DNA from 3 places in the Pseudoalteromonas sp. JC3 genome. Region 1 is predicted to be linked to each of the others. Evidence: predicted binding sites of a transcription regulator. Region 1 holds the regulator's gene; each other region holds the start of a gene.
What was found. The regulator LexA, encoded in region 1, represses DNA repair genes until DNA is damaged. The targets are predictions, from matches to a motif close to TACTGTATNNNNATACAGTA.
Positions count from the first base shown of each region.

Region 2: the regulator LexA is predicted to act here: its motif matches at 2,800-2,819, upstream of dinB (DNA polymerase IV).
Region 3: the regulator LexA is predicted to act here: its motif matches at 1,747-1,766, upstream of ruvC (crossover junction endodeoxyribonuclease RuvC).

Region 1 is NZ_CP127855.1:3,997,011-4,001,460, reverse strand. It holds rRNA gene QSH61_RS17465 (23S ribosomal RNA) at 1-1,189, shown strand, start outside; rRNA gene rrf (5S ribosomal RNA) at 1,358-1,471, shown strand; gene lexA (transcriptional repressor LexA) at 2,590-3,204, shown strand; gene coxB (cytochrome c oxidase subunit II) at 3,565-4,450, shown strand, end outside.
Region 2 is NZ_CP127855.1:3,481,204-3,485,653, forward strand. It holds gene QSH61_RS15060 (carbon starvation CstA family protein) at 1-1,611, opposite strand, end outside; gene dinB (DNA polymerase IV) at 1,737-2,792, opposite strand; gene QSH61_RS15070 (aldo/keto reductase) at 3,014-4,066, shown strand; gene QSH61_RS15075 (NUDIX hydrolase) at 4,153-4,450, shown strand, end outside.
Region 3 is NZ_CP127855.1:2,715,415-2,719,864, forward strand. It holds gene ruvB (Holliday junction branch migration DNA helicase RuvB) at 1-564, opposite strand, end outside; gene ruvA (Holliday junction branch migration protein RuvA) at 567-1,184, opposite strand; gene ruvC (crossover junction endodeoxyribonuclease RuvC) at 1,187-1,708, opposite strand; gene aspS (aspartate--tRNA ligase) at 1,832-3,616, opposite strand; gene QSH61_RS11445 (DUF72 domain-containing protein) at 3,811-4,450, shown strand, end outside.

The DNA.
Region 1 (4,450 bases):
TTTGTGAAAGACTTGCTCTGTAAGCAAACGAGAGCCGCAGTGACCAGGTGGCTGGGACTGTTTATTAAAAACACAGCACTGTGCAAAATCGTAAGATGACGTATACGGTGTGACACCTGCCCGGTGCCGGAAGGTTAATTGATGGGGTTAGCTTAGGCGAAGCTCTTGATCGAAGCCCCGGTAAACGGCGGCCGTAACTATAACGGTCCTAAGGTAGCGAAATTCCTTGTCGGGTAAGTTCCGACCTGCACGAATGGTGTAACCATGGCCACGCTGTCTCCACCCGAGACTCAGTGAAATTGAAATCGCAGTGAAGATGCTGTGTACCCGCGGCTAGACGGAAAGACCCCGTGAACCTTTACTACAGCTTGGCACTGAACATTGACCCTACATGTGTAGGATAGGTGGGAGGCTTTGAAGCAGGAACGCTAGTTTCTGTGGAGCCGACCTTGAAATACCACCCTTGTAGTGTTGATGTTCTAACTTAGGCCCCTGAATCGGGGTTGAGGACAGTGCCTGGTGGGTAGTTTGACTGGGGCGGTCTCCTCCCAAAGAGTAACGGAGGAGCACGAAGGTTTGCTAAGTACGGTCGGACATCGTACGGTTAGTGTAATGGTAGAAGCAAGCTTAACTGCGAGACAGACACGTCGAGCAGGTACGAAAGTAGGTCATAGTGATCCGGTGGTTCTGAATGGAAGGGCCATCGCTCAACGGATAAAAGGTACTCCGGGGATAACAGGCTGATACCGCCCAAGAGTTCATATCGACGGCGGTGTTTGGCACCTCGATGTCGGCTCATCACATCCTGGGGCTGAAGTCGGTCCCAAGGGTATGGCTGTTCGCCATTTAAAGTGGTACGCGAGCTGGGTTTAGAACGTCGTGAGACAGTTCGGTCCCTATCTGCCGTGGGCGTTTGAGAATTGAGAGGGGCTGCTCCTAGTACGAGAGGACCGGAGTGGACGAACCGCTGGTGTTCGGGTTGTGATGCCAATTGCATTGCCCGGTAGCTACGTTCGGAACTGATAACCGCTGAAAGCATCTAAGCGGGAAGCAGGCCTCGAGATGAGTTCTCACTTTGACTTAGAGTCAACTGAAGGGCCGTTGAAGACTACAACGTTGATAGGCGAGATGTGGAAGTGCTGTGAGGCATTAAGCTAACTCGTACTAATTACCCGAGAGGCTTAACCATACAACGCCAAAGTGGTTTACTAGAATTGTTCCAGACAATTCCTAGCATGACCTCCATCCATGGAGGCCTTAGCTAACAGAAGTTAATAGACTAAAGTAGACAAAAGAATTTAATAGCTTTTTCCCAGATTTACATTGATGAAGGAGACTTCATTGATGAACAGAATTTCCTGGTGACTATAGCGTTTTGGACCCACCTGACCCCATGCCGAACTCAGAAGTGAAACAAAACAGCGTCGATGATAGTGTGGATTACCCATGTGAAAGTAGAACATCGCCAGGGCCAAATAAGAGAAACCCGTTGCAGCAATGCGACGGGTTTTTTGCTGTTTGGGGTAAAGTACTTCCATGTAGCATCTCCCCTTCGCGCGTCCTTGCGCTCACTTCCTCGAACTGCGAAGCGGTGCTTCGGTTTCTCGTCACCCAAACTCAGAAGTGAAACAAAACAGCCGAAGGGTCGGCCCCGGTCAATGATAGTGTGGATCACCCATGTGACTCTCTATTTAAAAAATGAGAACATCCTACTTCGTAGCGAGCCAGGGCTAAATAAGAGGTTGATGAAAAGCGTTCATCCATGAACTTCATCGACATTCGAACATCCATGTACATCAAAACTCGTTGCAGCAATGCGACGGGTTTTTTGCTATGTGTGATTTGAAAATTTCGCGAGGTAAACTCGCTCCTACTCCCACTCCCACCACAGTATCAGCACAGTACAACATTGTGGGAGGTGGTTTACCCGCCGAGGGGTTGCAATGAAGTTCTGGAAAAAACCTCGCGAGGTGAACTCGCTCCTACCACAGTATAGGCACAGTGCAACATGGTGGGAGGTGGTTCACCCACCGATGGCTTGCAATGAAGTTCCGGCAAAAAAACCATGCACATAAAAACCCGTTACAGTAATGCGACGGGTTTTTTGCTGTTTGGGGTATAGAGATTTGAGATATAGAAACCCTCACAAGCCAATCAACACATCGCGAGATAAACTCGCTCCCACAACATGAGCCTGCTGCCATAAAGTAAGCCATTCTGGTAGGAGGCGGTTTACCCGCCGATGGCTTGCAATGAAGTTCCAGCAAAAAACCATGTACATCAAAACCCGTTGCAGTAATGCGAAGGGTTTTTTGCTGTTTGGGATATAGAAAACCTCGCGAGATAAACTCACTCTTACCACAGTATCAGCACAGTGCAAAATGGTAGGAGGTGATTTATCAGCCCTAAAACTTAATAATCCTTATTTCGTAGAGTCGTAGGTTATGCTCTGAAGCTTCTTGTTTAATGCTGATCTAATTAATGCTATCAATAAATACACTTAAAATATGGCGAAGAAAGAAACATTTGCGATTTTTTTTGAGCTGTATATACTTACAGTAAATAAACCACTGTATGGAATACCAGTTAATGCGTCCTCTAACAAAACGACAAGAACAAATCTTTGAATTAATAAAAGTATTCATAAAAGATACAGGCATGCCTCCAACTCGTGCTGAAATAGCTGATGCTTTGGGTTTTAAGAGTGCAAATGCAGCGGAAGAGCACCTGAAAGCGCTTGCGAAAAAGGGAGTTATCGAAATGGTCCCAGGCGCAAGCCGAGGGATTCGACTTGTAGAGGATGAATCAGAACAACTTGGTTTGCCTATTATTGGTCGTGTTGCTGCTGGTGAGCCTATTTTGGCAGAGCAACATGTAGAAAGCCACTGTAATGTAGATGCTAGTTTTTTTAAACCTAATGCTGATTACCTTTTGAGAGTTAATGGTATGAGCATGAAGGATATTGGTATTATAGATGGTGACCTATTGGCTGTTCACAGAACTCAAGTGGCAGAAAATGGGCAAGTGATAGTTGCTCGTGTAGAAGAAGATGTGACTGTTAAACGCCTTGAAAAGAAAGGAAAGAAAGTTTTTTTACATGCTGAGAATGAAGAATTTAAAGCGATTGAAGTAGATCTAGAACATCAAAATTTCTCCATTGAAGGGTTAGCTGTCGGTGTTATCCGAAGTGCAGACTGGATGTAGTTTATGAGAGCGAGCGTAGCGTTAAATATAAAGTTGCGCTTGCTTTAACTATATTTTGTTTAGAAAGTAATAATTAACTTTTCTAACTGTGTGAAAGTTAGATAATTATAGTGACTTTAATCATTTAGTAATATTTTTAGTTTTCTGATCTTTATACACTATTTTTCATCATTCTTCGTTTTACTCCCTATAGTCCCCAGTTTTGATTCTAAAGTCGGTCTTCTCGAAAATCTTGCAATTTGTTTGTTTTTTGACTAATTGGTTAATAGTCGTGCAGTAAGTCTATGTACAAATAGACAATATGACAGTCATCCAATAATAACAAGAGACAACCACGAGTTGTCTTGAAGGAGACGTCAAATGAAAATTTGTCGATTAGTTGTAGCATTCATCGCGGTGCTAATCGCCATGCCCTCACTTGCTAACAGCGCTTATAATATGAGGCAAGGTGTTACAGACATTAGTCATCAAGTGTATGAGCTTCACATGACCATATTTCTAATATGTTGTGTCATTGGAGTGATTGTATTTGGGATTATGTTTTGGGCGCTTATAAAACACAGAAAGTCAAAAGGCGTCGTTGCGGCGCAATTTCATGAAAGCACCAAAGTGGAAATACTTTGGACTGCAATTCCCTTCCTGATACTCATTGGTATGGCAATACCAGCCACAAAAACGCTTATTGCTATGGAAGACACGAGTAAAGCTGATCTGACCATTAAGGTCACAGGCTCTCAGTGGAAATGGCACTATGAGTATATGGGGCATGATGTTGAGTTCTATTCTTTGCTCTCTACTTCGAAAGATGAAATTAGTGATCTTAAAGAAAAAAATGAAAATTACCTGCTTGAAGTTGATAAGCATTTAGTTATTCCTACAGATAGGAAAGTCCGCTTTTTGATGACCTCGGATGATGTCATCCATTCTTGGTGGGTGCCTGATTTTGCGGTGAAGAAGGATGCCAATCCGGGATTTATAAATGAGGCATGGGCAAAGGTAAACGATGAGGGAATTTATAGAGGCCAATGTGCTGAATTATGTGGCAAAGATCATGGCTTTATGCCAATCGTCGTCGAGGCCGTAAGTCCTGATAAATTTGATAGTTGGCTTAACGATGCTAAAGCTGAAAAAGCAAAAGCAGAGGCGGAGTCACAGGCAGTTGCGCAACAAACTCTTTCGAAAGAAGAGTTAATGGAGGTTGGGGAACAAACTTACATGGCTTATTGCGCAGCTTGCCATCAACCAA
Region 2 (4,450 bases), 520 kb from region 1:
AATACTGACCACCAGCACGATGACGTCAAGCACAACCAACAGCCAATTGCCTTTTTGGTAGTATTCACCTAGCTTGATCACTCCAGCAAAAAACGCCATCACCAGCACAAATACCATAGGGATCAAGGTGTACTTAGCGGGACGCCCTAGTTTGATAAGATACACTGAGATAACCAACAAGGTTAAGCTTGCCAAGATTTGGTTGGTTGAACCAAACAGCGGCCAAATCACCATACCACCACTACCCGATGCGCCACCAGCGCCAAAGGCGAGTAGCAAACAACATGCAACGGCCAACAAAGTCGCGAAGATACCGTTGTTCAGGAACTTGATGTTATAGATCTCACCCCACTCTTGAATAATATAACGCTGAAGTCTGACGCCAGAATCCATGGTAGTGCCTGCAAAAAGTACAACCATAACGGCAAGTAAAGTTGATGCGATCTCGACTGGTAGTCCCCAGCCTGTACTGATAAGATTTGAGCCACCGTTAATAAAGGCTGATACACTGCCTGCACCAAGATGACTATAAATTTCGTGCCACTCTTCAGGTGATACAGCAAGCATCACGCCACTCACGGCGACCAACGTAATAAGTGCAAGTGAGCCTTCACCAACTGCTCCTAAGTAGCCGACAAAACGACCGTCTTTTTCTTTGTCTAGTTGTTTAGAACTCGTTCCCGACGAAACAATACCGTGGAAACCAGATACCGCACCACAAGCAATAGTCACGAATAGCAGGGGTATGATACTTGGGGTATTTTCTACCGTTTGGGTATTAAACGCAGGCGCGGTGATATCTGGCATCACCACAAATACTGCACCATAAAGCAGGATCAATCCCACTAACAGCTGCATGCCATTAATAAAGTCACGAGGTTGTAATAGCATCCAAACCGGTAACAATGACGCCACGGCAGCATATATAAACAGAATGATTATCCAATTGGCTTTGTCGCTTAGACCAAACATTTCGGTTGGTAAGGTAATCGGCATACTACTGCCCATATAAATGGTCGCGTAGAGCACAATAACCCCGATAATACAGAGTGGTACTAGCGGCACTTTGCGTTTCAGTAATTGGCCGATGATAAGCGCCACGACGATAGCTGACCAAGCGGGAAATACCGCATTTGGGTTACCTACGAAGGAGTTTGCTATCACCACGCCGAACACGGCATTTACCATGAGCAGTACAAGAAAGACCACTATCATAAACAATGAACGCGTGCGCTTGCCAATCACGCTTTCAGACAACGCGCCCATCGACTTGCCTTTATGGCGAGCACTTGCCCACAGCGCGCCCATATCGTGGACACCCGCAAAGAATATGGTACCGAATACAACCCAAAGCACAGCTGGCACCCAACCCCAATAAACAGCGATGGCTGGACCTACAATTGGTGCAGCACCTGCGACTGAAGTAAAGTGATGCCCCCACAATACCACTTTGTTAGTGGGAACATAGTCCACGCCATCCTCAAGCTCATGAGCCGGCGTGACAAAGTTGTCATCCATTTTAAATATTTTTTCAGCAATAAATTTGGAATAGACAAACCATCCAAATAACATCCCTATGATGCCGAAGAGTACGATCATTATGGATTGCATAATGCTTACCTCTTGTTGTTGTTTTAATTACACGCAGTTCGCGTGATTAGTTTGTTGCACGACAACTTCGAAGCTAGCACAAAATAAACTAATTGCAGTTATCTTTTAGTCTAGGTAGGTCTGAATTAGCCATCAAAAAGTCCCAGTTGAGCTTGTGTGTTAGACTTTTCATTTAGCCCTAAGTGCAAGCCCACGAGGCGCACAGGTTTAAACTTTTGCCGTGACATTGCTTCAATCAATAGCTCTTCGAAAACGGGCAAATCAATATGCTGGTATTGGCATTCTTTGGTGGTTTGGGTGAAATCGTAAAACTTCACTTTAACGCCAAGCTTATTAAAGCCACGCTGTAAATAAGGCTGTGCTCGGCGAGTCAATTCAGGTAACAACTTTTCTTTTATGACTTGTTTTAAGGTATCAAGGTCGAGCGTGTCTTCTGCAAATGTGGTTTCAACGCCTATCGATTTACGCACTCTATCGGTCTCAACTCGGCGCTCATCAATACCTTGACAACGCCGCCATAATACAGCGCCAAACTTGCCAAATGACTGGCGTAACTGAGTTTCAGACAGTGCCTTAATATCTCGGCCATACTCAAGTCCCATGGCTAGCAAACGCTGTTGAGTCACTTTACCTACACCTGGAATTTTTTTAAGAGGTAACACATCAATAAAAGCGCTCACTTGGTGAGGCGGGATCACACACTGACCATTGGGCTTGTTTTCATCGCTGGCAATTTTGGCTAAAAACTTGATTGGCGCAATTCCCGCCGAAGCTGTAAGGCCCGTCTCTGCAACTATATCCGCTCGTATCTGCTCGGCGATAAGCGTTGCACTGCCATTACATTGCTGACACTCAGTGACGTCTAGATAGGCTTCATCCAAAGACAGTGGCTCAATTAGCTCAGTATAGCGGGTAAAAATAGCGCGAATTTGTTGCGATATTGCCTTATAGACCTCCATTCTCCCCGGTACAATCACCAGCTGAGGGCAGAGTTTTTTCGCTTGATAATTCGACATGGCCGATCGCACGCCATATTGCCGAGCAATATAGTTAGCCGTGGATAGCACCCCACGATGACTCTGCCCACCAATCGCCATCGGCACCTTTGCAAGCTCGGGGTTATCGCGCATTTCTACCGATGCATAGAACGCGTCCATATCAATATGAATAAATTTACGCACGTTAAAACACTGTCTAAATAAACAGTGTTTATTATGTGCTAATTTTCCAACTGTTGCAATCTTGAACATAGGCCTTAGTGTTCTGGGCTATACTTGTGTTGATGTCTGTTGCAAGTTGCACTGCAAAACAGAGATAATGCTAACAATATCAATACAGTTCAAAGTACTAAATCCGTTACTTTGGCTATATTTAACCATTCAGCAATCAATCAGGAGCCTGCATGAAGTACTCACGACTTGGTAGTAGCCCATTAGAAGTTTCGCGCATTTGTTTAGGAAGCATGACTTGGGGCGTACAAAACAACCAGCATGATGCCGACGAGCAAATCAATTATGCACTAAGCCGTGGTATTAACTTCATTGATACCGCTGAAATGTATGCGGTCCCTCCCTCACCTGAAACCTATGGTAAAACCGAAGCCATCATTGGCAATTGGCTAAAGCGGCACCAAGAAAAGCGCGAAAAGCTCGTGCTTGCAACCAAGATTGCAGGCAGCGGATTACCTTGGATCCGTGAAGGCGGTGCTATTACGGGACAATCTGTGATCCAAGCGGTGGACGATTCTTTAGCGCGCCTGAATACCGACTATATCGACCTCTACCAACTACATTGGCCAAACCGTACTTCACCGCATTTTGGTAAACAATGGCCTGGCATGGTGCCTTTGAGTGCGCTTGACCGCGAGGAAGAACGCGCTGGTATGCTAGATATTTTAGAAGGCTTAGCGAGCTGTATTCAAGCGGGTAAAATTCGCCATTGGGGCCTTTCTGATGATACGCCTTGGGGCATTCACACTTACCTTAATTTGGCAATGCAACACAACCTACCTAAGCCGGTTTCAATTCAAAATGAGTTTAGCTTGCTACATGCCAAAGATTGGCCTTACTTGATTGAGAGTTGCGTAAACGAAGATGTTGCCTATTTACCTTGGTCGCCGCTGGCTGGTGGGATGTTGAGCGGTAAATATTTAGGGGGTGCAAGACCTGAAGGCAGCCGCTTTACCTTAGTGCAAAGACAAGGCTTATTTAGAGATACGCAACTAGCACAAGAAGCCGTTGCAAAATATTTAGAAATCGCCAAAGAATTTAATATGACTGCAGCGCAACTGGCGCTAGCTTGGTGCAACCAAGTCGATGGCGTGACTTCAACTATTATCGGCGCGACAATCATGGCACAGCTTAAAGAAAATATTCAAGCGTTTGAACAACCGCTATGTGCAGAGTCTTTAGCCGAGATTGATACTGTATTTAAAGCGTACCCTGCTCCGTTTTAATATCTTCATTCGCGATACGCCGCTTTTACGCAGGCGTATCGTTTTGTAAACCCATTCTTGTTACCTAAATTGAAGTTAAAACCCCCATGCAAAGCTTAAACAACACCCCAGTCATTCCGCTTCAAGGCAGCTGCTTTACTAGAGAGACCACTCGCGCCATAGTCCTTAGAGGCAACGACATTCTTATGCTTTACACCAAACGTTATGACGATTACACCTTACCAGGTGGTGGCGTTAACGAGGGGGAAAGCTTAGAAGCAGCATTAGAGCGCGAGCTAAAAGAAGAAACTGGTGCAGTATCCATTACAGGTCTCACTCCTTTTGGTCGCTATGAAGAGTATCGTCCTTGGTATAAACCAGATCATGATAATGTACATATTATTT
Region 3 (4,450 bases), 1.3 Mb from region 1:
ATCCGCAACCGAGTAAAACTCCAAGCGCTGCACAATACCAAAACGATCTCTTAATGGTGAGGTTAATGAGCCGGCACGTGTCGTTGCGCCAACCAAAGTAAAAGGCGGTAAATCCAGTTTAATCGAGCGTGCTGCAGGGCCTTCACCAATCATGATGTCCAATTGGTAGTCTTCCATAGCGGGATAGAGAATTTCTTCCACCTGAGGGCTTAAACGATGGATCTCATCAATAAATAACACATCCCCTTCTTCAAGGTTAGTGAGCAATGCGGCCAAGTCTCCCGCTTTTTCAAGCACAGGTCCCGAGGTGGTTTTTATATTAACCTCAAGCTCGTTTGCGACAATGTTCGCAAGCGTGGTTTTACCTAAACCCGGTGGACCAAATATCAGCAAGTGATCTAAGGCTTCCTGTCTTGAACGTGCCGCCGCAATAAAAATTTCCATTTGCTTTTTGACATGCGGCTGACCGGTATAATCATTTAGTAATTTAGGTCTAATCGCCCTATCAACTAAATCTTCATTACCTTGGATCTCAGGTTCAATTAATCTATCTGCTTCAATCATAGTTACATCATCGATTTAAGAGCGTCTTTAATGATACTCTCGGTCGTCATGCCTTCTCTGTTTACGGCTTTTACCGCTTTTTGTGCTTGAACTTGTTTATACCCTAATGCCATTAAGGCTGCAATCGCTTCATCTGCTGGGGTATCACTTACCGTCGGATGCTCTTGCGGCGCAAGTACAGCGGCATCGCTAAACGGTGTGAGTAAGTCATTGCCAAAGTCTTTTAGCTTATCTTTCATTTCAAGCACTAGGCGCTCAGCGGTCTTTTTACCAACTCCTGGGATCTTAACCAAAGTCGTTGCATCGCCATGATTCACGCAGCTAACAAATTGCTCTGCCGACATGCCCGACAAAATTGCAAGTCCGAGCTTTGGACCGACTCCGTTTGCTTTAATTAACGTGCGAAACAATGCACGTGCTATCTTGGTATTAAAACCAAACAGTAACTGCGCATCTTCACGCACCACAAAGTGAGTAAATACGGAAACCGGCTCGCCCACGCTCGGTAATTTATAAAAACAGGTCATTGGCATTTGTACCTCATAACCTATACCTGCAACATCAATTAATATCTCTGGTGGCTGCTTTTCTAACAGTGTTCCGCTTAATTTTCCTATCATCGTTATCTCAACCTTCCTCTTACGGTTTTACGCGCTGCGCCTGCCATTTTTATTAAGTTTTGCCTTGAGTGCGCGTGACAAATCGCCACCGCCAACGCATCTGCTGCATCAGCTTGGGGTGTGCCTGGCAATTTTAATATGCGCTTTACCATTTCCTGTACTTGGGCTTTGTCTGCACCACCGGTACCCGCAACGGCTTGTTTAACTTGCCTTGCCGAATATTCACTCACAACCACTGACTGCATGGTCGCTGCAACAATGGCCGCACCTCGCGCTTGACCAAGTTTTAAGGCTGAGCTTGGATTATGCGCAACGAACACTTGCTCAATCGCAAAGTCGCTCGGCGAAAACTGCTCTATGAGCTGTGTGATCCCTTGATAGATCATTTTTAATCGAGTGGGAAAGTCATGTTCACCAACTTTAATGCAACCGCTCCCCAAATATTGGAACTTTGCACCTTGGTGAGCAATCACACCATAGCCTGTAAATCTTGACCCCGGATCAATTCCTAAAATGACAGCCAAACGCATCGTCTCTTGGTTTTTTGGTTATAATGCCAAAATACTGTATAGATTACCAGTTATAAGCTAGTTCATCTGATCAAAAAAGGCGACCTAAGTCGCCTCTTTTACATCAGGTTGACGAACTTACTCGCCTTCACCTTGCTCTGTTAACTGCTTTTCTATTGAGATAGCAAGCTCTTTTAGCGCATCTGGGTTTGCAGGGCTTGGCGCATCAGTCATCAAGCACGACGCTTGCGTCGTTTTCGGGAACGCAATAACGTCACGGATGTTGTCAGTGCCACACAGTAGCATCACCAAACGGTCAAGACCGAATGCCAAACCTGCGTGCGGAGGCGTGCCATACTTCAGAGCATCAAGTAAGAAACCAAACTTCTCTTGCTGCTCAGACTCTTCAATGCCTAGGATCCTGAACGCAGCCTGTTGCATTTCGTTGTTGTGAATACGAACCGAACCGCCACCGACTTCGTAGCCGTTAAGTACCATATCGTATGCATCAGAAAGTGTACCTGCTGGATTTGCTTCAAGGTCCGCAGCACTTACGCCTTTAGGCGCGGTAAACGGGTGGTGTACCGCGTGTAGGTTACCTTCGTCGTCTTCTTCGAACATCGGGAAGTCAACAACCCAAAGTGGTGCCCACTTAGTTAGATCTGTGATTTCTAAATCAAGACCAATCTTCAGACGTAGCGCGCCCATCGCTTCGTTTACAGTATTACGCTTGTCTGCGCCGAATAGAATAATGTCACCTGTGTTTGCGCCTGTGCGCTCAAGCAGTGCATTGATCACTTCTTCATTCAAGAACTTAGCGATTGGTGACTGTACGCCCTCGATACCCGCATCACGGTCGTTCACTTTCATCCAAGCAAGGCCTTTCGCACCGTAAATACCTACAAACTTAGTATATTCATCGATTTGCTTACGTGAAAGTTGTGCGCCACCTGGTACTGATAGTACTGCAACACGACCTTTTTCGTCATTCGCTGGGCCACTTAGTACTTTAAATTCAACGTCTTTTACGATGTCTGCAACGTCGATAAGCTCAAGCGGGTTACGTAGGTCTGGTTTATCCGAACCATATTTGCTCATCGCTTCGCTGTATGGCATCACAGGGAACTCACCCAAATCAACGTCTAGGAAAGACTGCCACATTTCACGGATCATTTTTTCTGTCACGCCACGAACTTGGTCTGAGCTCATAAATGACGTTTCGATATCGATCTGAGTGAACTCTGGCTGGCGATCGGCACGTAAGTCTTCATCACGGAAACACTTTACGATTTGATAGTAGCGGTCAAAACCAGACATCATTAGTAGCTGCTTAAATAGCTGCGGCGACTGCGGTAGCGCATAGAAACTGCCTTTGTGGACACGACTTGGTACTAGATAGTCGCGTGCACCTTCAGGTGTCGCTTTCGTTAGTACTGGCGTTTCAATGTCTAAGAATGCATTTTCATCCAAGAAACGACGCACGAAGCTACTCGCTTTAGCACGCATTTTAATGCGATCGCTCATTTCTAGACGACGTAGGTCTAAATAACGGTACTTTAGACGACGCTCTTCAGAGTTTTGCTGATTGAAGTCAAGCGGTAATGGTTCTGAACGGTTGATAATGGTTAAGCCAGTGCCTAAGATCTCAACTTCACCGGTTGCCATGTCTTTGTTTACTTGGCTTTCAGGACGCGCACGGACAACACCTTTGATCTGAACACAGAACTCTTGGCGCAACGTATTCGCTTTATCCATTAAGCCTTCCACTTCAGGATCGAATACCACTTGCACAAGCCCTTCTCTATCTCTTAAATCGACAAAGATTAGGCCGCCAAGGTCACGACGTTTATTGATCCAACCACATAGTTCAACTTCCTGATCTACATGGCTCTTATTTAGTTTTCCGCAGTATATAGAGCGCATAAAATTCCTGTCAGTCCAGTTTGCTCTTACGACTAATCACTTCTCACCACACAATATGAATTCACAGTATTGGTAAGCCAGTCGCTAAGACTCATTTTCAATAACCGCCAATTATATAAAAATACGCTGCATTGTCATCCTCAATCTAAGGATCTGATACACTATTCACACATTTAATCGTTGTTTTGATCACTATGTTGTATCTGGGTTGCCCACAATGGAGTAGCGCACACTGGAAAGGTCGAGTATTTTCCAGCCATTGTAGTGCCACAAATATGCTCAAAGAGTATGGCCAAATTTTTAATAGCGTTGAAGGCAATACGACTTTTTATGCCGATCCAAATCCGCAGACCGTATTAAAATGGCTAGAACAAGTGCCCGATGACTTTCGCTTTACGTTTAAAATTCCTAAGCGTTTTAGTCATGAAATGGCACTTAGCCACTGCCAAGATGAATTATTGGCTTGGTGTAAAAACATGGCGCCGCTGTTTCCTAAATTAGGCGTGTTAATGCTGCAATTACCTGCGCAGTTTGCGCCTGAACATATAAATAAAATGCGACAATTTTTATCTTGGTTGCCCAAAGCGCTAACTGTTGGTGTTGAAGTACGGCATTGGGACTTTTACCGCAAAGGCGATGCTGAGCGCAGATACAACCAATATTTAATCGAAAATAACTACAACCGCATCGTGATGGATACTCGCGCACTCTTCAGCGAGCCTGCCAGTACTCCTGCGATAGTAGATGCACAGCAAAAGAAGCCGCGATTACCTGTGCATGCAATTGCCACTGGAGACAGCCCTATTCTGCGATTTGTTGGTTGCTCTCAGCTTG